DNA from 3 places in the Alteromonas sp. 5NW40-0090 genome. Region 1 is predicted to be linked to each of the others. Evidence: predicted binding sites of a transcription regulator. Region 1 holds the regulator's gene; each other region holds the start of a gene.
The links. The regulator MetJ, encoded in region 1, represses methionine synthesis genes. The targets are predictions, from matches to a motif close to TAGACGTCTAGACGTCTA.
Positions count from the first base shown of each region.

Region 1 (6,310 bases):
AAAAGATGAATAGCGCGGCCTTATCAATGCGGACTGATATAAGGCATCGATAGTTCAATACATGTATATCAGATGGTAACTGCGGGCGGCCTTGGTGGCAAAGTTTAATGCAGGTTTAAAACAGCAAAGGCGCATTGATTGCGCCTTTTGTGAAGTGAATCATGCAAAAATGACATCACCCTTGTGATAATTGTTATTTATTAAGCGCCTGAACGCACGCCCAGCATGTGGCAGATGGCGTAGCTTAATTCACTACGGTTTAAGGTATAGAAATGGAAGTGTTTCACCCCTTCTTTAGCCAATACCTTTACTTGGTCCATGGCAATGTTAGCGCCTATCAGGTTACGGGTGGCTTGGTCGTCGGCATCAAGGCCGTCGAACATTTTGTGCAACCATCCCGGCACATGCACGTTTGTAAACCCTGCAAATTTCACTAATGTTTGATAGTTAGTTACCGGCAAAATACCCGGAACTATATCTAAGTCGACACCAGCTGCAGCTGCACGGTCTCTAAATCGAAGGTAAACACTGGTATCGAAGAAGAATTGGGTAATCGCTTCTGTAGCGCCTGCTTCTGCCTTTCGCTTTAGGTTTAGCAAATCAAACTGTGCATTTGGCGCTTCTGGATGCTTCTCTGGATAGGCGGCAACAGAAATATCAAAATCGGCAACGTCTTTTAGCAAGGCAACAAGATCAGAGGCGTACATCTCTGTTTTCTCTACCCCTGGCGGTAAATCGCCACGAAGCGCAACAATACGGCGAATGCCTGAATCCCAGTAGTCTTTAGCAATTTGTTTAAGTTCATCTCGGCTAGCATCAACACAGGTCAAGTGAGGAACAGCTGCTACACCGGTTTGCTGCTGAATGCGCTTAACTACGTCGTGGGTTCTGTCACGTTCACCGCTATTCGCGCCGTAGGTTACCGACATGTAGCTTGGCTTTAGTGGCGCTAGGCGTTCAACAGACTTCCATAAGGTCTGTTCCATGGCTTCCGTTTTAGGCGGAAAAAATTCAAAAGATACATCAATATCACGCAGTTCCGACAGGGACTGGTTTAATGCATCGATACCTTGTGCGTAAGAAACCATGGCTTTTACTCTCAAAAATGTATTCTTATAGACGTTTAGACGTCTAAATTAAAGAATATATGTCTAGACGTCAAGAGGTTTACACTGCTCAATTGACCTTTTCGTGAACTTGTTTAGAATTTCTCTTCATAATATAAAAAAGAGTAGACCGAGTTAGTACAATGGCAGAATGGAACGGTAAATATATTCACCCCTACGCAGAGCACGGGAAAAAGAGCGAGCAGGTAAAGAAAGTCACTGTCTCTATACCTATTAATGTGCTTAAAGCACTTACTGATGAGCGTACCCGCCGCCAAATCAATAATTTGCGTCACGCCACTAATTCGGAATTGCTTTGCGAGGCGTTTTTACACGCATTTACCGGGCAACCTTTGCCTAACGATGATGACTTGCGTAAAGACAATCCTAATCGCGTGCCGGCTGAAGCAAGACGTATTATGGAAGAAATGGGTATTGACCCTAGCTTCGAAAACGATGTGTCGGAAGACGACTGATATTTAGTATTAAAGAGAAACGGCGCTTTGTTGTAAGTTATTGCTAGTTGATAACCTACAACACGGCGCCGTTTTTTATGTACTTGTATTCTCTAAGCGCACTTTGTAGCAAATAAAGGTTGAGCACTAGCCCCACCATTTTTTTGCCTTATGCGCCAGAATTTTATTCTTCTGGGCTTTCAGGTACGCGTGCAACACCAGATTCAATAGCAGCCTTAGACACGGCGGTAGCAATACGCTCGCATAAACGCGGATCCATAGGTTTAGGAATAATGTACTCTTTACCAAATGTCAGGCTATCACTTTTACTCGCAGCTAATACTTCCTCTGGTACAGGCTCTTTCGTAATAGCACGAAGGGCTTCTACTGCTGCTACTTTCATTTCATCGTTGATGGCCGTTGCACGAACATCTAGCGCGCCACGGAAAATAAACGGGAAGCACAGTACGTTGTTTACTTGGTTAGGGTAGTCCGAACGTCCAGTGGCCATAATAAGATCTTTACGTACTTCGTGAGCAAGTTCAGGCTTTATCTCAGGGTCTGGGTTAGAACATGCAAATACAATTGGGTTTTCAGCCATCAAGGCCAGTGTTTCTGGTGGTAAAACATCCGGCCCAGACACACCAACAAAGATATCCGCACCTTCCATTACATCTTCAAGCGTACGCTTGTCAGTATTGTTAGCAAATAGCTTTTTGTGCTCAGTTAAGTCTTCGCGACGAGTATGGATAACGCCTTTTCTGTCTAGCATATAAATACGTTCGCGCTGGGCACCACACTTAATAAGCAGTTCCATACAAGCGACCGCTGCTGCACCGGCCCCCATACACACAATTTTAGCGCTCTCTATGCTTTTGCCCTGAATCTCCAACGCGTTAAGCATACCTGCTGCGGTTACAATAGCGGTACCGTGCTGATCATCATGAAATACTGGAATTTTACAGCGCTTAATTAGCTCTTGTTCAATCTCAAAGCATTCAGGCGCTTTAATGTCTTCTAGGTTAATGCCGCCAAATGTATCGGCGATATTCGCTACCGTATTAATGAACTCTTCGGTCGTACGATGCTTCACTTCAATGTCAATGGCATCCAGTCCAGCAAAGCGTTTAAACAGAAGGGCTTTACCTTCCATAACAGGTTTCGATGCCAGTGGGCCTAGGTTACCCAATCCTAAAATCGCGGTTCCGTTACTGATAACGGCAACCAGGTTTCCTTTACCCGTGTATTTATAGGCGTTATCTGCATCTTCGGCTATTTCTCTGACCGGCTCGGCAACGCCTGGGCTATAGGCGAGAGCAAGGTCGTCCACGCTATCGGCAGGTTTAGATAGCTCTACGCGGATTTTTCCAGGTGTGGGTTTGGCGTGATAGTCGAGTGCGCGTTGTCTAAAATCTGACATGTAAAAAGGTATCCTTAGATGTAGGGTTCATCGGTGTTTTCGTTCACGCTCTGTAGCTATTTTATTGTCGTTATAGTTATAGGTAGATAAACGTAAGCGCGTTACAACCAAGTAATGACAAAAGTGATTATAAATAGTTGTTAGCACTAGGGCTTGTTGATCTTTGTTTTACAGCAATCATCAATAGGCCTTTAGGTGGCATGTGGAAAAAGCAGATTAGGCGTTAACCTTTACTGATTTTGTTCACATACCTTAATGGATACAAGCCTCAGGTTCATGTACCCAAAAGCGCCACAAGTCTTGAAAGTAATGCATTATTCACAGAATTAATGCTCACTATCAAAGTGCCGATCGCAACTCTAACACAGCCAATCACTGTGTACATATCTGATCAGAATTCTCATATACCAATGTAGGGTAGGCATACTAATTAGACCAGTAAAATGGGGCTATAATTGCCATTCATATTATTTATTTTGACTTGTTATAACATTCCTTAGGTCTATTGTGTGGAGGATGAAAACAAAGCTATCGAAAGGCTCTACGTTCTCATAAATGCATAGGACAGAAACCCAAATCAGGAAAATAGAACGCAGGGAGATACCTCGTTAATTCTCCATCCAATATTTCTGATAAAATCCTGTGAAAGCCCACTTAAAATTCGCACTTAAGGCGAGGATATGACAGAAAGAAAACTAATAACCGTGCTAACCGGTGTATGCGAAAGCGTAAAATCTGCCAATAATGGATTTGTTTGGTTAACTCACTTAGGGCATTGGAGAACGCCGCAAGTGATTGCCGTGTTTAATACTGAGCAGGAGAAGCAGCGGGCGTTAACTAATGGTTGGGATATAGACTTCATAAGCCAAGTGAATATTGCTTTGGCGTCAATTAAGTCAGCACCCGTTGGTATTTATTTTGACAGCGAAGAACAATGTAAAAAAGTGAGTGGCGGCAATTGGGATAGGCATTTATCTAATGTAAAAAACCTTCACTGAGTTCAGGTTACGCTGAATGTTGTAAATTAAGCTAAAAACGTTTTCAGAAGGCGAGTTGCAGGGCTTTTTACATTGGCTAGGTAACTGCCCTGACGTAGGATAACGGCGGTAAAGCGCTGTTTGGTGCACCTTGTTTGTGTGAAGCGTGAATTTTAGGCAATAAAAAAGCGCCATAAAGGCGCTTTTTTCGAACTCGATATCAGGCTTACTTTTTGCCCAATGCACCGAAACGCTTCTTGAAGCGATCAACACGACCACCAGTGTCAACGTTACGTTGCTTACCAGTGTAGAATGGGTGACATGAAGAACATACGTCTAGGTTGATGTCTTTACCAAGCGTAGAACGAATGTTCATTACGTTACCACATGAGCAAGTTGCTGTGATTTCTTCGTATTTTGGGTGGATATCTTGTTTCATTGGGTTACCTCACATAATAAGGCCGTATCGCTATACAACCCGAAGTCGCACACCATACGTTACTTAATTCAAATGATAAGTCGTTCAAAGAACAGCCTATCGCAAAAGAGCGGCGCATAATAAAGGATGGCAGGGCCTTGATCAAGCGGTTTTTGGCCAAATGCTAAACAAGAGAGCTAGACAAGGAAGCCGTAGAAAAAGGCCAAACTAAAAACATTCTTTTTATGCTTAACAGTAAAGTATGTTTAAATATTTGTCTTTCAAGGCTAGGCCATATGCGCTAGTAGCAAAATCATGCGCTAATAGCAAAATGTGTTGCTAGCTGTTAGCAGCGCAAACTACTGTAACGTATAGGTCTGCAAGTAGCTTCAGTATAATTAGTTTCAACATAAGAAACTTAGTAAGCGCATTACGCGCTATAACAGTCGTCAAATAAGGTAAAACGTTCGCAATGGCCTTTATCCAAGTTGCCGTGCCAGTGCCACTGCGCCAACTTTTCACATATACCCACAATAGCGCGCTCAGTGCAGGTGTGAGGGTAGTTGTACCTTTTGGTCCGCGCAAACTTGTGGGCGTAGTTGTTGAAACCCTACACAAACCTGAAAGCGACATTGAAAACTCCAACAAGCTAAAAGCCATTGAGTCGGTACTGGACGATAGCCCCATTATAGATGAGGTGCTGCTGAAAATGGCCCAATGGCTGTGGCAGTACTATCATCATGCGCCGGGTGAAGTGTTGCACGCCATGCTGCCTGTTTTATTGCGCAAAGGCGAGTCAGCAGCGCCAACACCTCAAGACATGCTAATGCTTACCGAAGAAGGTAGGCAAAGGGATGCAGACACGTTATCGCGGGCGCCTAAACAACAAGCCTGTTTTACTGCAATGGCCGGTGGTGCCTTATTAGCGTCCCAAGCGCGCAAGCAGTATGGCGCACCTGCGGTCAAAGCGCTTGTCGAAAAGTCATTGGCAAGCATTGAAGAAGTCGCGCCTGAATTTAAGTCAGGCAGTTGGCTTGCCTCGTTATCGGTGTCTGAAAAGCCGGTTCCAGACACAGAACAGTCGGTTGCTATTGCCGCGCTTAACCGTCAGCAAGGCAACTTTGCAGTAAGTTTACTTGAAGGGGTTACCGGTAGCGGTAAAACGGAAGTGTATCTTCAAGCCATCGAACCCTTACTGCGTGAAGGGAAGCAAGTGCTTATCTTGGTACCAGAAATCGGGCTTACGCCGCAAACCGTGTCACGCTTTGAAAAGCGCTTTGGTATTGCAGTGGGCGTTTTACACTCTCAGCTTTCTGATAAGGAACGGCTACAGGTGTGGCAGCGAGCAAAAGCCGGTGAACTCGGTATTATCATTGGTACCCGCTCGGCTATTTTCACCCCGCTGCACAATCCCGGTATGCTGATTGTGGATGAAGAGCACGACGAGTCTTTTAAGCAGCAAGATGGGCTTCGCTATCATGCTCGTGACCTGGCAGCTATGCGTGCCAAGCAGCATAATATTCCGCTTTTACTAGGCAGTGCCACGCCTGCGCTTGAAACACTTAACAATGCGCTAAGCGGTCGTTATGCCCATTTGCAGCTTACCAAGCGAGCAGGAGGGGCGAAAAGCACGCATCAGCATGTGTTAGACGCGCGTGACCAGCCCATTTACTACGGTATTTCGCAAGGCTTGCTAACGATAATGCGCCAGCATATCAGCGCGGGAAACCAGGTATTGGTGTTTGTGAATCGCAGAGGCTATGCGCCAGCGCTGCTCTGCCACCACTGCGGTGAAACCGTCATGTGTAAGCGTTGTGATCGTCCTTACACTGTGCATAAAGCACAGAACCGACTTCAGTGTCATCACTGCGGCGGCATGCGCTCAATGCCATCAAACTGCGAAGCGTGCCATCACAATGAATTAGTTACGGCGG
Region 1 is NZ_BAAJLT010000014.1:136,827-143,136, reverse strand. It holds gene metF (methylenetetrahydrofolate reductase) at 201-1,088, opposite strand; gene metJ (met regulon transcriptional regulator MetJ) at 1,250-1,582, shown strand; gene AC27KT_RS17290 (malic enzyme-like NAD(P)-binding protein) at 1,746-2,981, opposite strand; gene AC27KT_RS17285 (hypothetical protein) at 3,662-3,979, shown strand; gene rpmE (50S ribosomal protein L31) at 4,185-4,397, opposite strand; gene priA (primosomal protein N') at 4,849-6,310, shown strand, end outside.

Region 2 (6,310 bases), on a different contig from region 1:
GATAGGATGATCCGTACTATGGAAATCATGGGACGTTCGTTAAACAAGTCCTTTGACACCCTGATTATTCCAACTATGTTTGATAAGCGTACAAACGCCGCGTTAGCGTCAAGAAAACGATTAATGAGCGATTACGGCGAGCGAGTCTGGGAAGGCGTCATTCCCGTTGATACGCATTTCAGAGATGCGAGTTTGGTTCAACTACCTATCTCTGCAGCGTACCCGAAGACGAGAGGTGTAAATGCCTACGATAAACTGTTAGCCGTATTGGAGAAATAACAAAACCATGAGCAAGCAATCGCCATTTGCCCGTGAAGAAGTGATGGAGGCATACTTAGACAGCCTTCTCAAAGAGCCAGAAGCACCGGAAGATGTGACTGCGCGCACGGCAAAATTGCTCGAACAGGCTTCTCAGCAGATGGCTGAAACAGCGCTCGCTTCAACGGCAAATGAAAGTGAGCCACTATCGAATGAACAAGAGGCGATAGCTGAAAAGGTTACATCGTTAATTGAGACGCAAAAAGTAGAGACGATTGAGGATGAACAGCAACATCTTGATGCCGAAACTTCAATAGAGCAAAGACAAGACGAGGTATTAGGCCGAACTCCAAAAACAAAAGTTCCACTAAAGGATACTCTCGGCTTTCGCTTTCAGGCGCTATTCTTTGAGGTGGCGGGATTAACCCTTGCGGTGCCATTAACATCGCTAGGTGGTATTCACCAAATTGAAAAAATAGGCCCCTTATTTGGAAAACCTGACTGGTTTATGGGTGTAATGTTGCACAGAGAGTCTAAACTAAGTGTTGTTGACTCTGCAAAATGGGTAATGCCGGAAAAATATGACGAAAACCTCGCACAATCACTTAACTACCGATATCTTATAATGTTAGGAGAGAGCGCGTGGGGATTAGCAAGCGAAAAGCTTGTAAACACAGTCAATTTGACTACCGATGATGTTAAATGGCGCGAGTCCACAGGTAAGCGTCCCTGGTTAGCAGGGATGGTTAAAGAAAAAATGTGCGCGTTAATTGACGTTGAAGAATTAATATCTATGCTTAACAAAGGCTTAGGCAGTAACGACCAGACGCCATAGTATTGGGAGCCAGGTTCATGAGCGACGAAAGAATGAATAATAATGCTACCGACAGCAACGACGAAGTCCTTCAATGGGTGACGTATCGCTTAGGTGAAGAAACTTACGGTATTAACGTAATGCAAGTACAAGAAGTCTTGCGTTATACCGAAATAGCCCCTGTACCCGGTGCACCAGACTATGTGCTTGGTATTATAAATTTGCGTGGCAACGTGGTAACCGTCATCGATACCCGCGCGCGTTTTGGGCTACCTCCGACGGAAATCACGGACAATACACGTATAGTGATCATTGAGTCCGACGAACAGGTTGTCGGTATCTTGGTGGATAGTGTAGCCGAAGTGGTGTATCTGAAATCTTCAGAAATTGACAGTGCACCTAACGTTGGTACTGAAGAAAGTGCCAAGTTTATCCAAGGCGTTAGCAACCGCGATGGTGAACTGCTCATCCTAGTCGATCTCAATAAATTGCTAAGCGACGAAGAGTGGGATGAGCTTAGCAACATATAGATAATGAATAGGCGGTATGGATTGTCTATACCGCTTACACTTTCCCAAGGGTTACGTCCATGGATTGGCAGCTTGCTGCACCTACCTTCATTGAACTTATCTTGAGCGGTTTTATCATTGTACTTGCTGTTACTGTAAGTATTCTGTACTCGCATGTTAAGACGCTACGCATAGCACTAAGCGAAAGTGAGCAAGCTAACGCAGAGGCTATTGCCCGTGCTGAAGCGCTCGCTAAAAACGCAAATAACCAACAAACAGAGGCGCAAGCACGCACATTGGTCATTACTCGCCACCTTCAAGAGCTAGACGAAAAGCAAATTGATATAGAAAATCAGCTTCGTGAACTTAAACTGCAAGACCCCTCACTACGTTTATATCAACGTGCTGCAGACTTAGTTAAGCAAGGCGCCAGTATTGACGAAATTATTGAAGCCTGTGACATTCCTCGCGCTGAAGCTGAAATGTTAGTGATGGTGCATAAGCAAAACAGCTAACATTTTTCCTACCAGATAAAAAAACGTTTAGACGTCTAGACGTAAAGATGTTGACATATCGCCAGTTATAGACACAATACAGATATTGTAAATTATCACTGGAGTCCTCTATGCCAATTCGTATTCCTGAGCAGTTACCCGCGCAGAATGTACTACTAGGTGAAAACATTTTTACCATGGACATGGACAGGGCTGCCAATCAGGATATTCGTCCTCTTGAAGTCGGCATTCTTAATTTGATGCCGAATAAGATAGAAACAGAGGTACAGTTACTCCGCCTGTTATCGAACACGCCGCTGCAAATAAACGTGGATTTAATTAGAATTGATAATCAAGCACCCAAAAATACTCCACAGTCACACATGGATGCCTTCTATCACGACTTTTCAGCAGTCGCGAACAAAAAATACGATGGGCTTATAGTAACCGGTGCGCCTCTCGCGCTTATCGATTATGAAGAGGTGAAGTACTGGGACACTATGACCACCATACTGGAGTGGGCGCAGCGACACGTTAACTCTACTCTGTATTTATGTTGGGCTGCACATGCGGCTATGTATCACTTCTATGGTATAACCCGAGAGATCAGAGACGAAAAATTTTCCGGTGTTTTCAAGCATAAAGTGAACGATCCTCACAATGAACTATTGAGAGGTTTTGACCCCACGTTTTACGCCCCACACTCTCGATATGGGCACATCAATACCTCGTTATATAACAGTGTTGATGGGTTGAGTGTTGTGGCAGAGTCCGACGATGTGGGTGCGTATATCGTGGCGTCAGAAGACAAGCGAATGGTGTTTGTAACGGGCCATCCAGAATACGATCCAGATACGCTTAAAGACGAATATTTACGGGATATTGCGGCGGGACAAACGCCGGCAATGCCGAAAAACTATTTTGAAGGGGATGATCCAGCCAAGTCTCCTATAGTACAGTGGCGCTCGCACGGCAGCCTATTGTTTACGAACTGGCTGAATTATTATGTCTATCAGACCACGCCTTACGATTTAAGTCAGCTTGCTGAAAAGTCACAGCCAAAGAGGTAGCACGTGAGCCAAAGATCACATTCAAACGCGCAGGCAACGCTTACAGAAGCCGCTAATAAACGCATTCTTATTTTAGACGGTGCGATGGGCACCATGATCCAGCGCCATAAGTTAGAAGAAGAAGACTACCGCGGGACGCAGTTTGCCGACTGGCACTGCGACGTAAAGGGCAACAACGATCTGCTGGTCCTGACCCAGCCAGATATTATTTACCAAATTCATTGCGATTATTTTGAAGCTGGTGCGGACATTATTGAAACGAATACGTTTAATGCTACGACTATCGCTATGGCCGATTATGATATGCAGGCCCAATCACGTGATATCAATTTAGCAGCGGCTAAATTAGCGCGTAAAGCAGCAGACGAATTTACTGCAAAAACACCTGAGAAACCCCGTTTTGTTGCCGGTGTATTAGGCCCAACAAACCGCACTGCTTCAATTTCACCTGACGTCAATGACCCAGGCAAGCGCAATGTCACGTTTGACGAATTAGTAGAAGCGTATAGCGAGTCTACCGAAGCTCTCATTGAGGGCGGCGTTGACTTAATCATGCTCGAAACTATTTTCGATACGCTAAACGCCAAAGCGGCAGCGTTTGCCGTAGAGTCGGTATTTGAAAAACTCGGTAGATTTTTACCAGTGATGGTATCAGGCACTATTACCGATGCATCTGGGCGTACGCTGTCTGGTCAAACCGCGGAAGCGTTTTATTACTCGATGCGACATATTAGCCCATTTTCCTTCGGCTTAAACTGCGCACTGGGCCCGGATCTATTGCGCCAATACGTAGATGAAGTGGCTACTGTTAGTGAGTGCTTCATATCCGCACACCCTAATGCTGGCTTACCAAACGAATTTGGTGAATACGATATGGAAGGGCCAGAGATGGCCGAACACATCAAAGAATGGGCGCAGTCAGGGCTAGTGAACATTGTAGGGGGCTGTTGTGGCAGTACCCCAGAGCATATTCGCGATATTGCTAACGCGGTTAAAGGTATCGCGCCACGCAAGCTACCCAAATTTGAACCTAAAATGCGTTTGTCAGGCCTAGAGCCGTTTGTACACTAGGAGGGCATTATGAGCGCAGAATTTTCTACATTTATTAATATCGGTGAGCGCACCAACGTTACAGGCTCTGCTCGCTTTAAACGTCTTATTCTTGAAGGTGATTATGAAACCGCACTTGATGTCGCAAGACAGCAGGTAGAAAACGGTGCTCAAATCATTGATATCAATATGGATGAGGCCATGCTTGATTCAAAGCAGGCCATGATCACCTTTTTAAACCTGATTGCCTCTGAGCCAGATATTAGCCGAGTTCCCATTATGATCGACTCGTCTAAATGGGAGATTATCGAAGCAGGGCTTAAGTGTGTGCAGGGCAAAGCGATTGTTAACTCTATTAGCTTAAAAGAAGGGGAAGAGATCTTCTTAAACCAAGCCAAGCTAATAAAGCGCTATGGTGCTGCAACCGTAGTTATGGCGTTTGACGAGACCGGCCAGGCCGATACACAAGCCCGCAAAGTTGAGATTTGTCAGCGTAGTTACAAGCTGCTGACCGAAGAAATCGGCTTTCCACCTGAAGATATTATTTTTGACCCTAATATTTTTGCTGTAGCGACAGGTATTGAGGAACACGATAACTACGCGGTTGATTTTATTGAAGCGACCCGCGAGATACGTAAAACCTGTCCGTACTCACATATTTCCGGCGGCCTTTCTAATATTTCGTTCTCGTTCAGAGGGAACAATCCGGTTCGCGAAGCTATGCACTCGGTATTCCTATATCACGCTATTCGAGCCGGTATGGATATGGCTATTGTGAATGCAGGTCAGCTAGAAGTATACGACGAAATACCCGCTGAATTGCGCGATGCGGTTGAAGACGTGATTTTAAACCGCAGAAGTGATGCTACTGAACGCTTACTCAATATTGCACCGAACTATCAAGGCGACGGTAAAGCGGCCGCGAAGGAAGATTTATCCTGGCGCGAGCAAGAAGTGAATAAGCGCTTAGAGCATGCGCTTGTTAAAGGCATTACCGATTACATCATTGAAGATACCGAAGAAGCGCGTCAACAAGCTGAGCGTCCGTTACACGTTATCGAAGGGCCGCTAATGGACGGCATGAACGTGGTAGGGGATTTATTCGGTGAAGGTAAGATGTTCCTTCCGCAGGTGGTAAAGTCGGCCCGCGTAATGAAAAAAGCGGTAGCTCACTTACAGCCCTTTATTGAAGAAGAAAAATCAGACGATGCAAAGAGCAACGGCAAAATTCTTCTCGCTACGGTAAAAGGCGATGTTCACGATATTGGTAAGAATATTGTGGGCGTGGTGCTTCAGTGTAATAACTTTGAAGTGATTGATCTTGGCGTAATGGTGCCAGCGGCAACAATCTTACAAACCGCCAAAGATGAAAACGTCGACATGATTGGTTTGTCGGGTCTAATTACACCATCACTTGATGAAATGGTCCACGTTGCCAAAGAAATGGAGCGTCAGGGTTTCGATATTCCGCTTCTTATTGGCGGGGCGACTACATCAAAAGCGCATACCGCAGTAAAAATAGAACAAAATTATCATGCACCTGTCGCTTATGTTCCAAACGCAAGTAGAGCAGTAGGCGTGTGCCAGCGTCTTTTAAACAAAGCGTCTAGGGATATTTACGCACAGGAACTGGCAAAAGAATACGACACAGTGCGTGAACAGCACGCTCGTAAGAAGCCGCGCAGCAAGCCGGTGACGTTAGAACAGGCCAGAGAAAACGCTTTTAAGCCAGATTTTACGACTTTGCCAGTAAAACCTGCGAGCCTGGGTGTAACACCGGTAACCGCCGATTTAGCTACGTTGCGCAACTACATTGATTGGACGCCGTTTTTCTTAACTTGGTCTTTGGCAGGCAAGTACCCGCGTATACTCGAAGATGAAGTAGTGGGGGAGCAGGCGCAGTCACTGTTTAATGACGCCAACGCTATGTTAGATAAAGTTATCGAAGAGAACAGCCTTCAGGCGAAAGGCGTTATCGGTTTGTTTCCTGCCAACCGCGTTAATGACGATGTTGAAATTTATACTGATGAGTCGAGAAACCAGGTTCAAGGTGTTGCCCATCATTTGCGTCAGCAAACGCTAAAAGACAAATTTGCTAATTATTGTTTAGCAGAC
Region 2 is NZ_BAAJLT010000001.1:374,491-380,800, reverse strand. It holds gene AC27KT_RS01665 (ParA family protein) at 1-279, shown strand, start outside; gene AC27KT_RS01660 (chemotaxis protein CheW) at 287-1,093, shown strand; gene AC27KT_RS01655 (chemotaxis protein CheW) at 1,111-1,602, shown strand; gene AC27KT_RS01650 (DUF2802 domain-containing protein) at 1,662-2,096, shown strand; gene metA (homoserine O-succinyltransferase MetA) at 2,207-3,145, shown strand; gene AC27KT_RS01640 (homocysteine S-methyltransferase family protein) at 3,149-4,216, shown strand; gene metH (methionine synthase) at 4,226-6,310, shown strand, end outside.
Region 2: the regulator MetJ is predicted to act here: its motif matches at 2,125-2,142, upstream of metA (homoserine O-succinyltransferase MetA).

Region 3 (6,310 bases), on a different contig from region 1:
CGTATTGCTGTGCAATCGCTTCGTGACTGGTACAGTCAACAATCACCGGGTTTACCAAACTATTGTCGTTTGCGAACTGATGCAGGCGCTCTACACTCAAACCTTCACTTGCAGAATCAAGTGCCGCTTTCCAGTCACCGCTTAAATCAATACCTTGGCTGTTTAACAGCAGTTTTCGGCTGTTCGCAATGCCATATACCCGCAGTTGTACATTACGTTTAAGCAGTGCAGGTTGTTGCTTTTCTATCTGACCTAGCAGTTCAGTCCCCACGTTGCCACACCCTACTAGGAATACGTCGATGGTATGGCGGTCAGAGAAAAAATTCTGGTGAATGACCTTCACCGCTTTCTTAGCACGCTTGCTTTCAATTACCGTTGAAATAGAGCGCTCTGAAGAGCCCTGAGCAATAGCAACGTTGTTTACTCGCGCTTGGGCAAGCGAGTTAAAGAAACGCGCAGCTAACCCTTTAGTTTGACGCATTCCATCGCCAACCAAAGTAACAATGGCCAGGTCATGACGTACTTCAATGGGGTCTAGTAATTGGTTTTGAAGCTCAAGCGCGAAGGCATCTTCAAGTAGCGTTAACGCCCGGCTGGCGTCTTTGCTTTGAATACAGAAACTGATTGAGTATTCTGACGATGACTGCGTAATAAGGCTTATTGAAATATTGGCATTCGACATCACCTCAAACACTCGGCTTGCCATGCCAACCATGCCTTTTAGGCCAGGACCTGCAACGTTAAACATGGTGACGTTATCAAGCTGTGAAATACCTTTCACCGACGTCCACACCTCGCTTTTTTCATTACTGATTAGCGTACCTGGCGCAGCTGGGTTTAGTGTGTTTCTGATCAGACAAGGAATATGGTGTTGTGCAATAGGACCGATAGTTTTCGGATGAAGCACCTTAGCGCCGAAATAAGACAGCTCCATCGCTTCTTGATAGGTAAGCTTATCTAACAGCACTGCCCCTTCAACTTGATTCGGGTCAGCGTTATACACACCGTCTACGTCTGTCCAAATTTCACAGCAGCTTGCGTCAATACAGGCCGCCAAAATAGCCGCTGAATAGTCTGAGCCGTTACGCCCAAGCGTGACTTTTTCGCCTGCTTCGTTAACAGCGACAAAACCAGGCATAACCAAAAACTCACTGCCATCAGTAGGTACATCTGAAAAACGTGCTTTACTTAGCGATACGTCGGCAATACTGTCTAGGTAATCGCCCTCGGCAAGTACATATTTAACTGGGTCGATAACGCGATTTGCGATACCTTTAGCCGATAGCATAGCGCTAAAAAGCGTCACCGATATGTATTCGCCAATACTTAGAATACCAGCAGCAACATTATCTGGCGCAACACCAAGCAGCTTGATGCCTTCAAGATGCTGTTTTAATACTGACAAGTGACTATTAATGAATTCTACCACGCTTGCATGTGCAAACCCGTCGAGTTCTTCGTTTAGGTTGTTGGCAATGCCCGTAACCGTATCGTTCAACTTATCGAATAATGGCTGGAAATCTTCACCCGCGGCTGCTTGTTCACATAGTAGTGAAAGCGCGTTCGTTACCCCCTTTGGGGCAGAGAGTACAACCGCAGCACCGTCGGTTTGGTGGGTCGCCGTGCTAATTTCCATAACGCGCATGTATCGCGGTGCATCGGCTAGAGAAGAACCCCCAAACTTTAAGACTTTCATATGCTGCTCCTTAAGGTTACGCATGCTAAAACGTGTGTAAAAAAAAGCCCGCTCTGTGTTAGGCGGGCTTTCGTTGTCTTTTGCTTACTTGCACTAGTCAGCGACCGCCCTTTTTAAGGTGGTAATCAACATAATGGTGGTGCGAGTAAGTAGAATCTTTTTCATACAAGCAATTTGCCGTATAGACGTCTATATGTCAACCGCAGTTTTCACTACACTGTATTGCAAAAAGTGCAACACTCTTTAATTAATATTTCTTTTTAAGGTACAAATACGAGTTTAAGCCGTTTCTTTGCTGGCTTACTTGTACTCAAGTAGCTTTGAACAACGACTTATTTCTAAGATCATTCAACCCTAACTCAATCAAGACCTTTCTTTAAGCCAAACTCGCCTTCAAAAATGGGGCTGTTGCACTTTGTTGGACCTTAGCAACCTCCTCTGGTCTGCCTTCAGCAACTATTTCTCCTCCCTCATTACCAGCGCCTGGCCCCATATCAATAATGTGGTCGCAAGCCCCAGCCACCTGCATATTGTGCTCAACCATCACCACCGTATTCCCCGCTTCAACTAACGTACTTAAATGCTGCATAAGTAATGCAGTGTCTGAAAGATGTAACCCTGTAGTAGGTTCATCAAGCACGTAAAGGGTATTAGCATTTTGAGCACGTTTAAGTTCTGACGCTAGTTTAATGCGCTGCGCCTCGCCGCCTGATAATTCAGTAGCACTTTGCCCAAGGGTTAAATAGCCAAGCCCTACATTCATAAGCGTTTGAAGCCCACGCGTAATGACTTGATTACTATTAAATACAGATAACGCTTCTTCAACCGTAAGCGATAGTACATCAGCGATAGAATGTTCGTTGTACCCAACTTCCAGTACGTTTTCGTTAAAACGCTGACCATTACAAACGGTACAGGGGGAATAAACACTCGGCATAAACAATAGTTCTACCGATACCACACCCAAGCCTTCACAATGTGAGCACCTACCTTTTACAATGTTAAACGAGAAATGGCCCGCATCGTAACCACGGGATTTTGCTTCTTCGGTTGAAGCAAATAAACTTCTGATTTGGTCAAATATGCCGGTATAGGTTGCCAAAGTTGAACGGGGTGTCCTGCCGATGGGAGACTGATCTACCACAACTATACGACTTAACTCTTCAAGTCCGCTTTCAATACGGCCTTGTCGCGGTTCATTTTTATGTGAGAAGGTGTCGTTAGCAAGAAGCGAATTGGCGTCAGTAAGCAGTTCTTCCGTTTCTCTCGTTTCTCTCGTTTCATTCGCTCGCATCCCTTCTTTCTCAGCAGAGTTTAAACCATCTTTGACTAACTCAACTAATGCTTGGCTAATTAAACTCGACTTTCCAGAGCCGGAAACGCCTGTGACACAGGTCATCACACCCAGTGGAATATCAATATCAACATAGCTGACATTATTTCTGGACACGTCTTTTAAACGCAATACCCCTGATGATTTTCGCTTGATACGCTGGCTTAGGGCTTTATTGTTAAAAACATAGTCTGCCGTTGGGGAGTTTTTTATGCTTGCTAGTTTGTTAACCGGCCCACTATAAACAAGCTCACCTCCGTTCATTCCCGCTCTCGGCCCTACATCTACAACCCAGTTAGCGCCTTTAATGACGTAAGGGTTGTGCTCGACAACGAGTAGTGAATTTCCCGTTTCGGTAATATTGTGAAGCGCGCGAATAAGCCCTTCTACGTCGCGAGGGTGAAGACCTGATGAAGGTTCATCCATAACAAAGACAACGCCAAATAAGTTCGATTTAAGCTGGGTCGCCAGACGCAATCGCTGTAGTTCGCCTACTGAGATACTTGTTGTACTTCTATCTAACGAAATGTAATGAAGCCCAAGCGCTATTATAGGCTTCACTCTTTCAATAATGTCGCCCGTAATAGTACGTATCACCTGACCACGCTCTGAAGTATCGCCGTTCACTGACTTTCTTAACGCCTGAAGCTTTTCGTGAACTTGCTGTAGTGGCAGCCTTGAAAACTCAATAATATCTAAGCCATCAACTTTCACTGTCAGCGCATTCTGCTTAAGCTTTTTTCCACGGCAAACCGGACATGCTTCAACAGATATAAAGGGAGCAACCCGCTGCTTCATCTTCTCTTTTTGAGACGATTTGAAGGTATCGAGCACATGACGTCGCGCGCTGATAAACTTGCCATTGTAGCTGGCAGGTTCGCCCTCTTGTTGTGCTTTACGGGTTTGCGCTAGGTTATAGTTTCGATATACGGGTACCTGAGGCATTTCGTCGGTGTATAAGATCCAGTCACGCGTTTTTTGAGGCAGTTCACGCCATGGAATATCAACATCGATATCTAGCGACAACAATACCCTTACTAGGTTTTTGCCCTGCCACGCACCAGGCCAAGCTGCCACGGCGCCCTCACGTATGGTGAGGCTGTCGTCAGGTACAAGGCGATGAGCTTGTGTGTCAAAAACTTTTCCAATACCGTCACAGTGTTCACATGCACCTTCAGGTGTATTAGGAGAAAACCCGTCTGCGTAGACAATGCTCTGCTCTTTGGGATAATCCCCGGCCCGGGAATAAAGCATTCGCAGACTATTAGATAGCGTGGTGATGCTGCCAACGGAAGAACGAACTGAAGGTGCGCCACGGCGCTGGTGTAGGCCCACAGCAGGCGGTAAGCCGTCAATCGCGTCTACGTCAGGTTTCTCCACCTGGTCAATTAACCGTCTGGCATAAGGTGATATTGAATCTAAATAGCGGTGCTGAGCTTCTGCGTAAAGCGTACCGAAAGCCAAAGAAGATTTTCCTGAGCCAGATACACCGGTAAACACCACCACTTCATTTCGCGGTATATCGATACTGATATTTTTTAAGTTGTGTACACGGGCGCCGCGTACGTGAATTTTTCCCTCATCATTGTGCACTTCATCACCTGCTAATCACGTTTATTACAGATTGGTTAGGCACAGGTTCTTCATTTCGATCACTATTTTTGCGGATGCACTTTAGCTATCTGAAACTATATGTTGAGCCAAGAAATCAACAAGTAGCCTAATTTTAGGCGCAACATTGCGGTTTGAAGGAAAGACAGCCCAGATAGCCTCTTGTTTATCTTTATACTCAGGAAAAATCTCTATTAGCTGACCGGACGCCAACGCTTTACGCACGTAAAATCCGGGGAGTTGTGCAATACCCAAGCCAGCAACCGCGGCGCTGCATAGGGCATTCCCGCTGTTATACCGTACTCTCCCCTGTACAGGAATTGTTTGAATTTTATTATCGATAAGTAAACGCCAATGTGGTTGTGACCCCACCAGCAGCGAGTGCTCTTTTAACGCTTCAATACTTTTGGGCTGACCTTGCTCTTTAAAATAATCCCTACTTCCACATACAAACAAATGACGTGTAGCCAACTTTTTAGCAACCAGTGTCGAGTCTTCTAATTTGCCAATACGAATAGCGAGATCGAGACCAAGCTCCACAATATCGAGCTTTTCGTTTGAGAACGTGCATTGCACACTAATGCCAGCGTACTTTTGCATAAAGGTATTGAGCAAAGGCGCGATGAATGCTTCGCCAAACGCCACCGGCGCAGTGAGTTTTATCAAGCCTTGCGGCGATGCTTGGAGTGCGCTGACAGATAGCTGTGCATCTTCAAGAGCTTTTAAGGCAGGCAATGCCTGCTGAAAATACTGCGTACCCGCTTCAGTAAGCGATACGCTTCGCGTTGTGCGTTGCAATAATTTAACGCCAAGATGCTTCTCTAGTGACGAGACTTTTCGGCTTATTTGCGCTACTGATGTATCGAGCTTATTTGCAGCACCGGTAAAATTTCCCACGTCTGCCACTGCACAAAACTCAGCTATACCTTCTAAATACTTCATTATTGCTACTCACAAATTTGAGCTTATTCAATATAAAACTTTTTTCACTACATAAATTCTATTTTGCCAAGCCAATTATTACAAATATGAAAAAGTGATTTACTAAAACTGTATTTATCAATAGTAATCCGTCTCCTATACTTTGGCCTATAAAACATCATCATTTATTTATGGTTAAGGAGTCATTACATGGCGTCATTCAAAGATTCATTGCAGGAAGGTCAAACCCACATTAAATCAAAAGCTGCGGTGGCTTGGGGCCCAGGTGAACCGTTAGAGATGGAAGAAGTTGATGTAGAGCTTCCTAAAAAGGGCGAAGTGCTTGTACGCATTGTTGCAACTGGTGTGTGCCACACTGACGCATTTACATTATCAGGTGAAGATCCAGAAGGCGTATTCCCTTCAATTTTAGGTCACGAAGGTGGCGGTATTGTTGAAATGGTGGGTGAAGGCGTGACCAGCGTAGAAGTTGGCGATCACGTTATTCCACTTTACACCGCAGAATGTGGCGAGTGTAAGTTTTGTACATCGGGCAAAACCAACCTTTGCCAAGCGGTACGTGCAACCCAAGGTAAAGGCCTAATGCCAGACGGCACAAGCCGCTTCTCAAAAGATGGTGAGCCAATTTATCATTACATGGGCTGCTCAACATTTTCTGAGTACACGGTTTTGCCCGAAATCTCGCTAGCGAAAGTTAACAAAACCGCCCCATTAGAAGAAGTATGCTT
Region 3 is NZ_BAAJLT010000012.1:152,643-158,952, forward strand. It holds gene thrA (bifunctional aspartate kinase/homoserine dehydrogenase I) at 1-1,696, opposite strand, end outside; gene AC27KT_RS15640 (excinuclease ABC subunit UvrA) at 2,073-4,622, opposite strand; gene AC27KT_RS15645 (LysR substrate-binding domain-containing protein) at 4,704-5,582, opposite strand; gene AC27KT_RS15650 (S-(hydroxymethyl)glutathione dehydrogenase/class III alcohol dehydrogenase) at 5,772-6,310, shown strand, end outside.
Region 3: the regulator MetJ is predicted to act here: its motif matches at 1,871-1,888, upstream of thrA (bifunctional aspartate kinase/homoserine dehydrogenase I).